Regions from separate parts of the Paracoccus sp. TOH genome, predicted to be linked through region 3. Evidence: riboswitches for the same ligand, from Rfam matches in the RefSeq annotation. Region 3 holds a riboswitch; each other region holds the start of a gene.
The links. Region 3 has a riboswitch for thiamine pyrophosphate ahead of NBE95_RS13960 (phosphomethylpyrimidine synthase ThiC). Riboswitches for the same ligand answer to the same signal wherever they lie in the genome.
Positions count from the first base shown of each region.

Region 1: linked by a shared signal. The riboswitch ahead of thiC (phosphomethylpyrimidine synthase ThiC) and the one ahead of NBE95_RS13960 (phosphomethylpyrimidine synthase ThiC) in region 3 are both predicted to bind thiamine pyrophosphate.
Region 2: linked by a shared signal. The riboswitch ahead of thiD (bifunctional hydroxymethylpyrimidine kinase/phosphomethylpyrimidine kinase) and the one ahead of NBE95_RS13960 (phosphomethylpyrimidine synthase ThiC) in region 3 are both predicted to bind thiamine pyrophosphate.
Region 4: linked by a shared signal. The riboswitch ahead of NBE95_RS09315 (TenA family protein) and the one ahead of NBE95_RS13960 (phosphomethylpyrimidine synthase ThiC) in region 3 are both predicted to bind thiamine pyrophosphate.

Region 1 is NZ_CP098360.1:1,220,930-1,224,224, reverse strand. Features, by position in the region: gene NBE95_RS06065 (MlaD family protein) at 1-526, shown strand, start outside; gene NBE95_RS06060 (ABC-type transport auxiliary lipoprotein family protein) at 536-1,162, shown strand; TPP riboswitch at 1,265-1,384, shown strand; gene thiC (phosphomethylpyrimidine synthase ThiC) at 1,467-3,266, shown strand.
Region 2 is NZ_CP098360.1:921,807-925,101, reverse strand. Features, by position in the region: gene NBE95_RS04535 (HAD family phosphatase) at 1-141, opposite strand, end outside; gene NBE95_RS04530 (nucleotide sugar dehydrogenase) at 301-1,467, shown strand; TPP riboswitch at 1,543-1,647, shown strand; gene thiD (bifunctional hydroxymethylpyrimidine kinase/phosphomethylpyrimidine kinase) at 1,720-2,547, shown strand; gene NBE95_RS04520 (FAD-dependent oxidoreductase) at 2,544-3,295, shown strand, end outside.
Region 3 is NZ_CP098361.1:674,760-678,054, forward strand. Features, by position in the region: gene NBE95_RS13955 (LysR family transcriptional regulator) at 1-861, shown strand, start outside; TPP riboswitch at 1,678-1,797, shown strand; partial or broken gene NBE95_RS13960 (phosphomethylpyrimidine synthase ThiC) at 1,878-2,537, shown strand; partial or broken gene NBE95_RS13965 (transposase) at 2,734-3,201, opposite strand.
Region 4 is NZ_CP098360.1:1,872,956-1,876,250, forward strand. Features, by position in the region: gene NBE95_RS09300 (SprT family zinc-dependent metalloprotease) at 1-109, opposite strand, end outside; gene NBE95_RS09305 (FYDLN acid domain-containing protein) at 247-570, shown strand; gene NBE95_RS09310 (NUDIX hydrolase) at 782-1,114, shown strand; gene NBE95_RS09315 (TenA family protein) at 1,118-1,759, opposite strand; TPP riboswitch at 1,838-1,953, opposite strand; gene NBE95_RS09320 (AI-2E family transporter) at 2,135-3,295, shown strand, end outside.

The DNA of each region.
Region 1 (3,295 bases), on a different replicon from region 3:
CTATGTCTCGGGCGACCTGCGCAGCCTGACGCAGCGCCTGGACCAGACCGCCACCACGCTGCAGACCGACCTGGCGCGGCTGAGCGCGCGCGCGGACAAAAGCCTCGACAGCCTCGACGCGGCGCTGGAGGTGGGGAACCGCACGCTCGCCTCGGCCGAGCGCGCCTTCGACAGCGCCGACCGGGTGATGAACAGCAATGTCGAGCCGGTGGTGGCCGACCTGCGCGCCACCCTGGCCAAGGCGAACGAGGCCATCGACCGCGTGGTCGCCGACCTGCCCGAGATCACCGAGCGGCTGCGCGATGCCGCCGGCAGCGCCGAGGCCGCCTTCGCCAGCCTGCGCGGGATGCTGGACAGCACCCGCGGCCCGGTGCAGGCTTTCACCCGCGAGGGACTGCCGCAATTCACCCGCATGGCCAGCGATCTGCGCGGGCTGGTGGGCAACGTGAACGAGCTGGTCTCGGCGCTGAGGCGCAACCCGTCGCAAGTCTTCTCGGGGCCGCGGGTTCCCGAGTTCCGCCGTTAAGGAGCCGCCATGCGTCTGACCGCCGCCCTTCTCGTCCTGACCCTGACCCTGCCGGGCTGCGCCGCGCTGAAGGCGCTGGAGGGCGAGCCCGACCGCGACGTGTTCGAGCTGCGCCCGCCTTCCGAGGCGCCGCGAAGCTGCGGCCGCGGCCGGCTGGCCGAACTGGTGATCGAGCCCCCCAAGGCGCGCGGCACGTTGGACACCGACCGCATCATGATCCGCCCGAACCAGTTGCAGACGCAATACCTGCCCGATGCGCGCTGGGGCGACACGGTGCCGGTGGCCCTGCAGACCCTGCTGGTGCGCGCCTTCGGCAGCTATGACGCCTTCACCCATGTCGGCCGCGCGCCGCTGGGCACGGCGGGGGATTACGCGCTGATCTCCGAGGTGCAGGATTTCAACGCCGAGGTTTCGGGCAAGGGTGCGGTGATCAGGCTGACCGTGGACGCGCAGATGGTGCGCGAGATGGATGCCAGCGTGGTCGCGCGCGGCCATTTCGCGGCCACGGCCGACGCGCCGAGCACGAAAACCGACGACCTGATCCCGGCCTTCGACGCGGCGGGCCAGCAGCTGGTGGCGCAGATGACCGACTGGGGCCTGCGCGCGGTGGGCGTCAATCCCGCCCGCTGCCGCTGAGGTTTTCCGCCGGCCCGGCCGCGCCGGCGCGGTTTCGGCAGCCGAAGCCCGGCCGCCCCTTCACCGGCGATTGACAAGCCGGGCGACAAGTGGGCATTCTCCGGCTCTCACCTGGGGGGCCCCGACAAGGGGCTGAGATACTGCTGGGCCGCAAGGCAGCGCAGGGACCCGTCGAACCTGATCCAGTTCATACTGGCGTAGGGATGGTGCGGATGCCCTTGCGGCCGGCTATCGGTCCGGCGGGTATTCTTCCCCCTTCCAGTCCGTGCTGGGTCTCCATGCTAGCGAAAGCGAGGAGCCTGACATGACCACTACCCCGACCGTGACCACCGGACCGCTGCCCGCCTCGACCAAGGTCTTCCGACCGGGCGAGATCCATTCCGACATCCGCGTGCCGATGCGCCAGATCGCGCTGCATCCCAGCGCCGGCGAGCCGCCGGTGACGGTCTATGATTCCTCGGGGCCCTATACCGATCCCGGCGCCGAGATCGCCATCGAGCGCGGTCTGCCGCGCCCGCGCGACAGCTGGATCATGGCGCGCGGCGACGTGGAATCCTATGACGGGCGGCATGTGAAACCCGAGGATAACGGCTTCGTTTCCGGCGACCGGCTGACGCCTGAATTTCCCATCCGCCACCGCCCGCTGCGGGCGCAGGGCGACCGGGCCGTCACCCAGCTTGCCTATGCCCGCGCCGGCATCGTCACCCCCGAGATGGAATTCGTGGCGATCCGCGAGAATCTGGGCCGCAAGGCGATCCGTGAGAAGCTGGCGCGCGACGGCGAGAGCTTCGGCGCCGCCGTGCCGGATTTCGTGACCCCCGAATTCGTCCGCGACGAGGTGGCGTGCGGCCGGGCGATCATCCCGGCCAACATCAACCACCCCGAACTGGAGCCGATGGCGATCGGCCGCAACTTCCTGGTCAAGATCAACGCCAATATCGGCAATTCCGCCGTCACCTCCTCGATGGCCGAGGAGGTGGAAAAGATGGTCTGGGCGATCCGCTGGGGCGCCGACACGGTGATGGATCTGTCGACCGGGCGCAACATCCACAACATCCGCGAATGGATCATCCGCAACAGCCCGGTGCCCATCGGCACGGTGCCGCTCTATCAGGCGCTGGAGAAGGTCGGCGGCGTGGCCGAGGAGCTGAGTTGGGAAGTCTTCCGCGACACGCTGATCGAACAGGCCGAACAGGGCGTGGATTATTTCACCATCCATGCCGGGCTGCGGCTGCCCCATATCCCGCTGACCGTGGACCGGGTCACCGGCATCGTCTCGCGCGGCGGCTCGATCATGGCGAAATGGTGCCTGCACCATCACCGCGAAAGTTTCCTCTATGAGCATTTCGAGGAGATCTGCGACATCTGCCGCGCCTATGACGTGTCCTTCAGCCTGGGCGACGGGCTGCGGCCGGGCTCGATCGCCGATGCCAACGACGCCGCGCAATTCGCCGAACTGGAGACGCTGGGCGAACTGACGCGCATCGCCTGGGCCCGCGATTGCCAGGTGATGATCGAGGGGCCCGGCCATGTGCCCATGCACAAGATCAAGGAGAACATGGACAAGCAGCTGGCCATCTGCGGCGAGGCGCCCTTCTACACGCTCGGGCCGCTGACCACCGACATCGCGCCGGGCTATGACCATATCACCAGCGGCATCGGCGCGGCGATGATCGGCTGGTTCGGCACGGCGATGCTGTGCTACGTCACCCCCAAGGAGCATCTGGGCCTGCCGGATCGCGACGACGTCAAGACCGGCGTCATCACCTACAAGATCGCCGCCCATGCCGCCGATCTGGCCAAGGGCCATCCGGCGGCCAGAACCCGGGACGACGCCCTGTCGCGGGCCCGCTTCGAGTTCCGCTGGGAGGACCAGTTCAACCTGTCTTTGGACCCCGATACCGCGCGCGCCTTCCACGACCAGACCCTGCCGAAGGAGGCGCACAAGCTGGCGCATTTCTGTTCGATGTGCGGGCCGAAATTCTGCTCGATGCGGATTTCCCACGACATCCGCGCCGAGGCGCAGAAAGAGGGCATGGCCGCCATGGCGCGCAAATACCGCGAGGGCGGCGATCTCTACATCCCCGCCCCGCAGGAGGCGTAACGGGCGCGGCCCCCAGAGGGCGGGGCGAT
Region 2 (3,295 bases), on a different replicon from region 3:
CTGCAGCCGGTTCCAGGCCGGGAAGCCGATGCGCTCCATCCAGGTCTCGGCCGCCGCCCGGTCGGTGAAGACATCGGCAAAGGCCAGGGCCGGATCCCAGTCGATCAGCACCCCGCCCAGGTCGAAGATCACATGTTTCATCGCTTGCCTTTCCTCGCCTTCGGCTCTGCTGCCGCCATCTAATCGGGAAAGGCCGCACGATCCATGACAAAGGCGCCGATCTGCCGGCCGGGCACGCACCCGCTTCTGCAGGGCCGTAACCCGTGCTAAGCCGGTCCGAAACGCAGGAAGGCGGAACAGATGACGATTGCGGTTGCCGGGCTGGGCTATGTGGGCATGTCGGTCGCCGTGCTGCTGGCGCAGCACCACCAGGTCATGGCGCTGGATGTGGACGCCGCCCGGGTGGCCCAGGTGAACGGGGGCCGCTCGCCCATCGAGGATGCCGACATCTCGGCCTGGCTGGCCGGGAAACCGCTGAAGCTGCGCGCGACCGACGACGCGGCCGAGGCGCTGGCGGGGGCGGAATTCGTCATCATCGCCACGCCGACGAATTACGATTCGCGCTCGAACCGCTTCGACACTTCCAGCGTCGAAAGCGTGATCGCACTGGCCCGCCGCCACGCGCCGCAAGCCACCATCGTCGTCAAGTCCACCGTGCCGGTGGGCTTCACCCAGCGCATGCGGGACGAGACCGGCCATGCGGGCATCCTGTTCTCGCCCGAATTCCTGCGCGAGGGGCGGGCGCTTTACGACAACCTGCATCCCTCGCGCATCGTGGTCGGCGACCACGGCCCGGCGGCGCAGCGGCTGGCCGAGCTGCTGGCCGAGGGCGCGATCCGCAAGGACATGCCGGTGCTGTTCACCGGCTCGACCGAAGCCGAGGCGATCAAGCTGTTCTCGAACACCTACCTTGCCATGCGCGTCGCCTATTTCAACGAGCTGGACAGCTATGCCGTGGCGCGCGGTCTCGACCCGCGCGAGATCATCGAGGGCGTCGGCCTCGACCCGCGCATCGGCGACCATTACAACAATCCCAGCTTCGGCTATGGCGGCTACTGCCTGCCCAAGGACACCAAGCAATTGCTGGCCAATTACGACCAGGTGCCGCAAAGCCTGATCGCGGCGGTGGTGGACAGCAACCGCACCCGCAAGGATTTCATCGCCGAGCAGATCATCGCCCGCAAGCCCCGGCTGGTCGGCGTCTATCGGCTGGTGATGAAGGCGGGTTCCGACAATTACCGCGACAGCTCGATCCAGGGCATCATGAAGCGGATCAAGGCCAGGGGCATCCCCTGCATCGTCTACGAACCCGTGCTGACCGGCGAGGATTTCTTCAACAGCCCGGTGGTGCGCGACCTGGACGCCTTCAAGGCCCGGGCCGACCTGATCATCGCCAACCGCCAGTCGCCCGAGCTGGCCGACGTGCGGGACAAGGTTTACACCCGCGACCTGTTCGGCCGCGACTGACCCGCCGACTGGAACCGGCCGACCGGAACCGGCCCTTGCAAAGCCGGCGGCCAAGGCCTAGTGTCCCGCGCACGACTTATACACTTGGGGAGTCCCGCGACGGGGCTGAGAGGTGCCGGGCACCGACCCATCGAACCTGATCCGGGTCATGCCGGCGGAGGGAAGGGTAGAGTGTCGCGGCAGAACCCGTGCATCGGCCGCCACCCGTCCCCTTTCCCGACGCCCGGCAGCCCGGCGCATGAAAGGCGGGCCATGTCGGGATTGCAGCCCTATCCCATCGCGCTGACCATCGCCGGCTCGGACAGCGGCGGCGGCGCCGGAATCCAGGCCGACCTGAAAAGCTTCTCGGCCCTCGGCGTCTATGGCGCCTCTGTGATCACAGCGATCACCGCGCAGAACACCCGCACCGTCGCGGCGGTCGAGGCGGTCAGCCCCGCCATGGTCGCGGCGCAGATCGACGCGGTTTTCGGCGATCTCGAGGTGCGCGCCGTCAAGATCGGCATGGTCGGCGGCGCGGATGTGATCACAGTCGTCGCCGACCGGCTGGCGGCGCTGCTGGCCGACAACCCGGTGCCGGTGGTGCTGGACCCGGTGATGGTGGCGAAATCCGGCGACGCGCTCTTGGCCGAGGCAGCGGTCGCGGCGCTGCGCGAGCAGCTGATCCCGCTGGCGACGGTGCTGACCCCGAACCTGCCCGAGGCGGCGCAGCTTCTGGGGCGCGATCCCGCCGCGACGCCCGAAGCGATGCGCCGGCAGGGCGAGGCGCTCCGCGCCCTCGGTGCGGCCCATGTGCTGATGAAGGGCGGCCACGCGACCGAGGATACCTGCACCGACCTGCTGGTCGGGCCGCAGCCGCTGGTCCTGACCGCGCCGCGCCAGCAGACCCACAACACCCACGGCACCGGCTGCTCGCTGTCCTCGGCCATCGCGGCGGGGCTGGCGCAGGGCATGACGGTGCCCGATGCCGTGACCCGCGCTCATGGCTGGCTGCAAGGCGCCATCGCCGCCGCCGATGAGCTGTCGGTGGGGCTGGGCCATGGCCCGGTGCATCATTTCCACGCGCTCTGGAGACGGACATGACTGCGATCACCATTCTGGGCGCCGGGGTGATGGGGCTGTGTATCGCCACCGAACTGGCGGCGCGCGGCACCCTGCCCCGGATCATCGACCCGGCCGGCAAACCCGGCTCGCAGGCCTGCAGCTGGCGCGCCGGCGGCATGCTGGCGCCCTATTGCGAGGCCGAAAGCGCCGAACCGGTGGTGCTGCGGCTCGGCCTCGACGCCGCCGATTGGTGGCAGGCGCAGGGCGCCGAGGTCATCCGCCGCGGCACGCTGGTGCTGGCGCCGTCGCGCGATCGGGCGGAACTCGACCGCTTCGCCCGCCTGACCCAGACGCATCGGCCGGTGAGCGGCGACGACATCGCGACGCTCGAGCCGGAACTGGCCGGCCGCTTCCCGCGCGGGCTGCATTTCGCCACCGAGGCGCATCTGAACCCGCGCGCCGCGCTGCTGGCCCTGCGCGACCGGCTCGAGGCGCAGGGCATCCGCATCGAAACCGAGGGCACGCCCGCCGGCATGGTGGTCGATGCCCGCGGCCTGGCCGCCCGCGACCAGCTTCCCGACCTGCGCGGCGTGCGCGGCGAGATGCTGGTGATCCGCTGCCCCGAGGTGACGCTGACCCGCACCATCCGCCTGCTGCATCCGCGCATCCCCCTATATCTTGTTCCGCGAGGGGATGGCGTCTACATGATCGGCGCCACCATGCTGGAGACGGGCGGCAAGTATCGCGTCACCGCCCGCTCGGCGGTCGAGATGCTCTCTGCCGCCTA
Region 3 (3,295 bases):
TTTCGTGCGGCATCGCGACGGCTGCAAATCTCGCAGCCTACGGTTTCGAACAGCGTCAGGCGCCTTGAGGATATCCTAGGGGTGCAACTGGTAGATAGAGGGAACGATCGCTGTGTTCCGACGCGGCACGGAGCCATATTCTTGCCATTTGCCAAGAGCCTGCTGACGGTTTCTGCACGTGCCTTTGACCGCTTGCACATGGAACAAATTCAACTGGGTGCGAGCAGCAACATCGGTATCTACCTCATGCCGGAGCATCTGAAGCGCCTGCATGGTGCCAAAGGGCGCTCTGCCAACTTGGTAATCGCCTCCAACCTGGAGATCTTAGAAAAACTCCAGAGAAAGGAAGTTGATCTTGCTTTCATGGAGTGGTGGGACGGCCGGAATGGATACGAGGCCAGCCTGTGGCGCACCGAGAAGCTCATTTTGATTGTTTCCCCGGATCACCGGTGGGCAAGCAAGGGTTCGATATACTCGTCTGAACTTTTCACGGAGTCGCTGATCGGAGGCGAGCGTGGAACCGGGACGGGCACTATTCTCCGCCGTGCCTTCGGTCAAAAAGCAGATCAGCTATCGATCAGCCACACAACCGGAAGCACTGAAGGGGTGAAGCGTGCGGTCAGAGCGGGACTAGGCGTATCGTTGGTGATGAAAAGCACGGTTCTCGATGAACTGGCTTCGGGTCAACTTTGTGAAGTTTCTATCAAGGGCGTAGATTTGGAGAAGCCAATTTTGGCCGTCCATCCTGTAAAGATGGAGGACGGTTCCCCGGAAGCCGAGACGCTTAGCATCCTCCTCAATGCCAAGACGGTGCCTGTTCTATGTCAGCAGGCTGCACGACCAGCCGAAGCAGCTAACTGAAAGACAGACATGGGGCCTCGAAAGAGATGTATGAACCGCAGCCGAACAGCGGCCGCGACCTTGTAGCGGCAAGATTGCGTGGCAGATGAAGCAAGAATGCCTGACACGTTGTCGGTGCTTTTCGAAGTTCATGCACCGTGGCGCGGCAAATCATCTTGCGAATCTACAGAGACTGTCAATCGGGCGGAGGCGGGGGGTGGTGCGGCCCGCAGCGCAGCGAGGACACGGCCCCCGCAGGAGCCGACGCGCCACGGGCGCGGCGCTTGCCGATTGACCGGCTCGGGCAGGTCTGTTGGGCGGAAAAACGAAAAGGATAAACCGCAGGGCGGGGGTGAGCGCGGCCCTCGGCCGCGTCGATCCCCCGGCCTGACCTTCGGATCAACCGGAGCCGCGCCGCACGCGCGGCTTGCCCTCGATCTTCATGGCCCGCAGCTATCCAAGCACGGCACCCGTGCATCAGGTCGCGCGAGCTGGACGCGCATCATGGCGCGAAGGACAGTGAGCAAGATCCTGTGGGAAGGTTCGGGCCGCGCAAGCGATCGTTCCTTGACAACGGTTCGACCTGTCAACGTAAAACACTAGCGTCGTGTGATTTGACCAGCCGTAAAGCGACGGCTGGTTAGCGGGCGAAGCAGTCAGTCCCTCCACCCGCCACGACGCGGTATTGTTGACATGTACGATACCAAGTGGCCAACCCTCATAGGGGCTGTTGCAGGTTTCAGGATGGCACGACACCGGGAACTTTAACTGTTTGGATTATCAAAGCGTCGGCTTGGTCAGGACGATTGACAATAGAGGCACCGCTGCGCATCCTTACGTCCTCACCAGGGGTGTCCCGACAAGGGGCTGAGATACTGCTGGGCCGCAAGGCAGCGCAGTGACCCTACGAACCTGATCCAGTTCATGCTGGCGTAGGGACGGTGCGGATGCCTTGCCGGTCGCATGCGACCAGTGGGGCATTCTATTCCTTCCCGTCGGTGCTGGGTCTCCAATGCTGCGACGCGAGGAGCCTCGACATGACATCTAAAGAAACCTTGACGGTCACCACCGGACCACTGCCCGCCTCTGTCAAGGTGTTCAGGCCGGGCGTGCTGCACCCCGACATCCGTGTGCCCATGCGCGAGATCGCCTTGCATCCAAGCGCGGGCGAGCCGCCGGTGACGGTCTATGACTCCTCGGGTCCCTATACCGATCCGGCCGCCGAAATCGCGATCGAACGCGGCCTTCCGCGCCTGAGGGAAGGTTGGACGATGAGGCGTGGGGACGTGGAGTCCTACGAGGGGCGGCATGTGAAGCCCGAGGACAACGGTTTTGCCTCAGGCGACCGGCTAACACCCGAGTTTCCCATCCGCCACCGCCCCTTGCGGGCGCGGAACGGGAAAGCGGTCACCCAGCTTGCCTATGCCCGCGCGGGCATTGTCACACCTGAAATGGAGTTTGTCGCGATCCGCGAGAATTTAGGCCGCACCGCGATTCGAGAAATGATGGTGCGCGACGGCGAAAACCTCGGCGCCGCCATCCCTGATTTCGTCACCCCCGAATTCGTGCGCGACGAGGTGGCGCGCGGACGGGCGGTAATCCCGGCCAATATCAACCATCCCGAAGCCGAGCCGATGATCATCGGTCGCAATTTCCTGGTCAAGATCAACGCCAATATCGGCAATTCGGCGGTAACCTTTCATCAGCCCGGCCTCGCCGAGCAGGTCCTCAGGGCGCTCCACGCCCTTCAGCAGTTCGTCCAGCAGTTCCTTGGAAATCGTCATGCATGCTTCCTTTCGAAGAAGCATGGACCGGATCGCTCATACACAGAAGATCTGACACTCTCCTGGCGTCATCTTCCGCTGACCATTGCGAGTATTCGGCCTTGGTGTAGCGGCTGGCATCCGCCTTGATCAGCGAAGCGTCCGCCCCAAAGCTCTCACCGCCCACGAGCCCCTCGACGATGCACCGCGCCAGCACTGCCTCGAAGAGCCGCCGGAACAGATCGCTCTCTCGGAACCGGCCATGCCGGTTCTTCGAGAAGGTCGAGTGGTCGGGCACCGCGTCGGTCAGATCGAGCCGGCAAAACCATCGATATGCCAGGTTGAGATGGACTTCCTCACAGAGACGCCGTTCCGACCGAATGCCAAAGGCATAGCCCACGATGAGCATCCGTATCATCAGCTCCGGATCGACCGAGGGGCGGCCAGTCGTGCTGTAGAATGGGGCGAGATGACGGCGCATGTCTCCGAGATCAACGAAGCGGTCAATGCCCCTGAGCAGATGGTCCGCCGGGACATGGTCTTCTATCGTGAACTCGTAGAACAGCGCGCCCTGCGAAACCTGCCTCGGCCCCATCATCGCCAGTTCTCCCATGCTTCAGGAGAATTGAATCAGCACCAGTGACGTCGCTCAAGCGGAGTTTTTCAACACCATCTCCGCCCTGCCGACCTTC
Region 4 (3,295 bases), on a different replicon from region 3:
CGCCGCCCGCCCGCGCCACGCGCAGCGTCATGCGCCGCGCCCGGGCCGAGCGCCGCAGCGTCACCGGGATGTCGCCTCCGACCAGAATCCTGTCCATCTTGTCCCGCATCTTGCGACGGCCTGCCTGTTGCTCCATCTTTCCCCTGCACCGCCACCCGCCCGCAAGGGGAAAAGGCTTTGACAGCCCCGCCCGGCTATGGCAGGGGACAGCGGATTTACCTGAACGCGGCAGAAAAAGAGAATACCATGCCCAAAGAGGAATGGGGCACGAAACGCCTTTGCCCCCATTGCGCCACACGCTTCTACGACTTGAGAAACGACCCGATGACCTGCCCGGCCTGCGGCGCGGAATTCACCGTGGAAAGCCTGACCAACGGCCGGTCGCGCTCGCTGATCTCGGAAAAGACCGCGGCGCGGAACGAGGATCAGAACGAACTGGTCGATGACGACGATCTGGACGATGACGCCGATACCGGCGATCTGGACGATGATCTGCTGGACGATGACGACGATGACGGCGACGTGTCGCTGGACGATATCGCCGACGTGCCGGACAGCGACGAGGAATAATCCTCGTCAATGCGACAGCGGCCCCGGACGGCACCCGCCGGACCGGGGCTTTTCCTTGGCTCGGGGGCGCCATGCGGATCATCGACAGGCAGGCCATGCGCGCCATCCTGCTGACGCCCGATGACCGGGTGCTGCTGATGCGGGTGGATTAGGCAGCGGCGACTGGTGGATCACCCCCGGCGGCGGCACCGAGCCGGGCGAGACCCCCGAGGTGACCTTGCGCCGCGAGCTGATGGAGGAGTTGGGCTTCGCCCTGCCCGCCCCCGGCCCGCTGGTCTGGCGCCGCCGGGTGACGATGACGCTGGGCCAGCGCCGCTGGCGGCAGTCCGAGGATTACTTCCTGATCGAGACCGCCGCCTTTCGCCCCGCCGTCCAGGCCGCGCCCGAGGCCGGCAGGATCCGCGAGTTCCGCTGGTGGCGCCTGCCCGAGCTGCGCCACAGCGCCGAGCGCATCGCGCCGACGGCGCTGCGGCGCATCGTGCTGGACTATCGGGAAAACGGGCCGCCGGCTGGCCCGCTTCCGGTCGAGATCGTCGGGGATTGACGGCTAGGGCTGATAGGCCGCGTCGAAGAACTCCACCTCCAGCCGCACCGCGCGGCGGAAGAAATCGCGGGCCTGCCCGGCCGCGGCGGGGCCGGTGCGATCCAGTTCGGCCTGCAGGAAAGCGACGAAATCCCGGAAGAAGGGATTATCGTGCAGGGTGATCCATTCGGCATGGACGAAGTTTTCGGGCAGCGGCTGCGGCGCCCGGCGCGCCCAGTCGAGATAGAGCCCCTCGGCCACCGCCAGCACCGCCAGCACGGCGGGATAGGCGCGCGTCGCCGCCGCCTCGCGCATCAGCGCCTGGAAACCGGCGGTGGGCGGCTTGTCGGGAATGGCGGCCCGCTGCGTCTCGCTGACGCCGAGCGCCGCGAAGGCGCGCAGGAAATAGTCGTTCTCCTCGCCCGAGACCATGCCGGCGAAGCGGCCGAAGCGCAGCCGCGATTCGAAACGGTCGGCCGAGGCGATGGCCGCACCCAGAAGCGTCAGGAAAGCGTCGAGGAAACGGTGGTCCTGAACCAGATAAGCCGCCATCGTCGCATCGGCGATGCTGCCGTCGCACAGGTCGGTCACGAAGCGGTGGCCGGTGGCCGCCGTCCAGTCGGCGGCGCATTCGCGGCGCAGGATTTCAGAGAAACGTTCGGACATGCTGTCCTCCTGTCATGGGGCGAGACCGGCTTTCCGTCATGGCCTCGCGGGTGAGGCCGGCCAGGGAGAGGCATGGGGCAGACAGGTCCATACCATCCCTTCGCCGGCATGATCCGGATCAGGTTCTAAGGGTCACCGCGCCGCTTGTGCCTGCAGTCTCTCAGCCCCTTGCCGGGACTCCCCTTGGTCGGGCGCGACCCTAGCCGCGCCGGCCGGCGCTGTCACGCCCCTGACATGCCCGTGGTCCACAGGATCGTGAGCGCGCCTTGCCGCGTCCGCCCGCCTTGCGCCGGCATTCCGGCTTGCAGCGGCGGGCGATCTGTTATCTCGTTGCAGCATGACGCGCCGGCCGGCGCCGAACCAGGACCGGAGACAATGACCACAGGCGATATGCCGGACCGACAACGCAGGACCGAATTCGCAGAGCAGCAGACGCAGCGCGGCGAACATGCCAGGCAGACCGGGTTGCGGCTGCATCGCCCGCCCCTGGTGACCAATATCTCGGCCGCGCGCTGGCTGCTGCTGGCCATCGTCGCGGCCTCGATCTATTTCTTCCACGGCTTTCTGGTGCCGGTGCTGGCGGCGATGGTGATCGCGCTGGCCAGTTGGCCGCTGCGCAACCGCGCCGCCTTCCGGTTGAACCTGGGCCGCACCGGAGCCGCGGCGCTGCTGGTGCTGGTGCTGGTCTGTTTCCTGGTGGTGCCGCTGACCCTGGCGCTGGTCTATGCCTTCCGCGAATTGCGGGACTGGATCAACTGGGCGATCCTGGTCAACAGCGCCGGGGCGCCCACGCCGGCCTGGATGGTCGATCTGCCGCAGATCGGCGACTGGCTGAACGAGAACTGGCAGACCTATATCGGCCGGCCCGGCGGGATCAGCGAGATCGTGCAACTGGTCAGCGGCTCGAATATCGGCGCGATCTATCGCGGCGCGGTGACGGCGGGCTCGCTGGCCTTCCACTTGGCGCTGACGCTGCTGTTCATGCTGATCACGCTGTTCGTGCTTTACCGCGACGGCGACCGGATCGTCGCGCAGGTGGACCGCGTCGGCCGACGCATCCTGCCGGACCGCTGGAGCCGGCTGTCGCGGGTGGTTCCGGCCACCATCAGCTCGACCGTGACCGGCATGACGCTGATCGCCATCGGCGAGGGGGTGGTGCTGGGTCTGGCCTATTGGCTGGCCGGCGTGCCCTCGCCGGTGACCTTCGGGGTCATCACCGGCTTCATGGCGCTGATCCCCGGCGGTGCGCCGCTCAGCTTCACGCTGGTCTCGATCTACCTGGCCGCCAGCGGCTCGCCGGTCGAGGGCGCGGCGCTGTTCATCTGGGGCACCTGCGAGCTGTTCGTCGTCGACAAGACCATCCGTCCGGTTCTGGTCGGCGGGCCGGTGAAACTGCCCTTCCTGCCGACCTTCTTCGGGCTGATCGGCGGGGTGAAGACCTTGGGCATCGTCGGCCTGTTCGTCGGACCGGTGCTGATGGCGCTGCTGGTCTCGATCTGGCGGGAATGGCAGCGCGAGATCGCCGAGGACGAGACG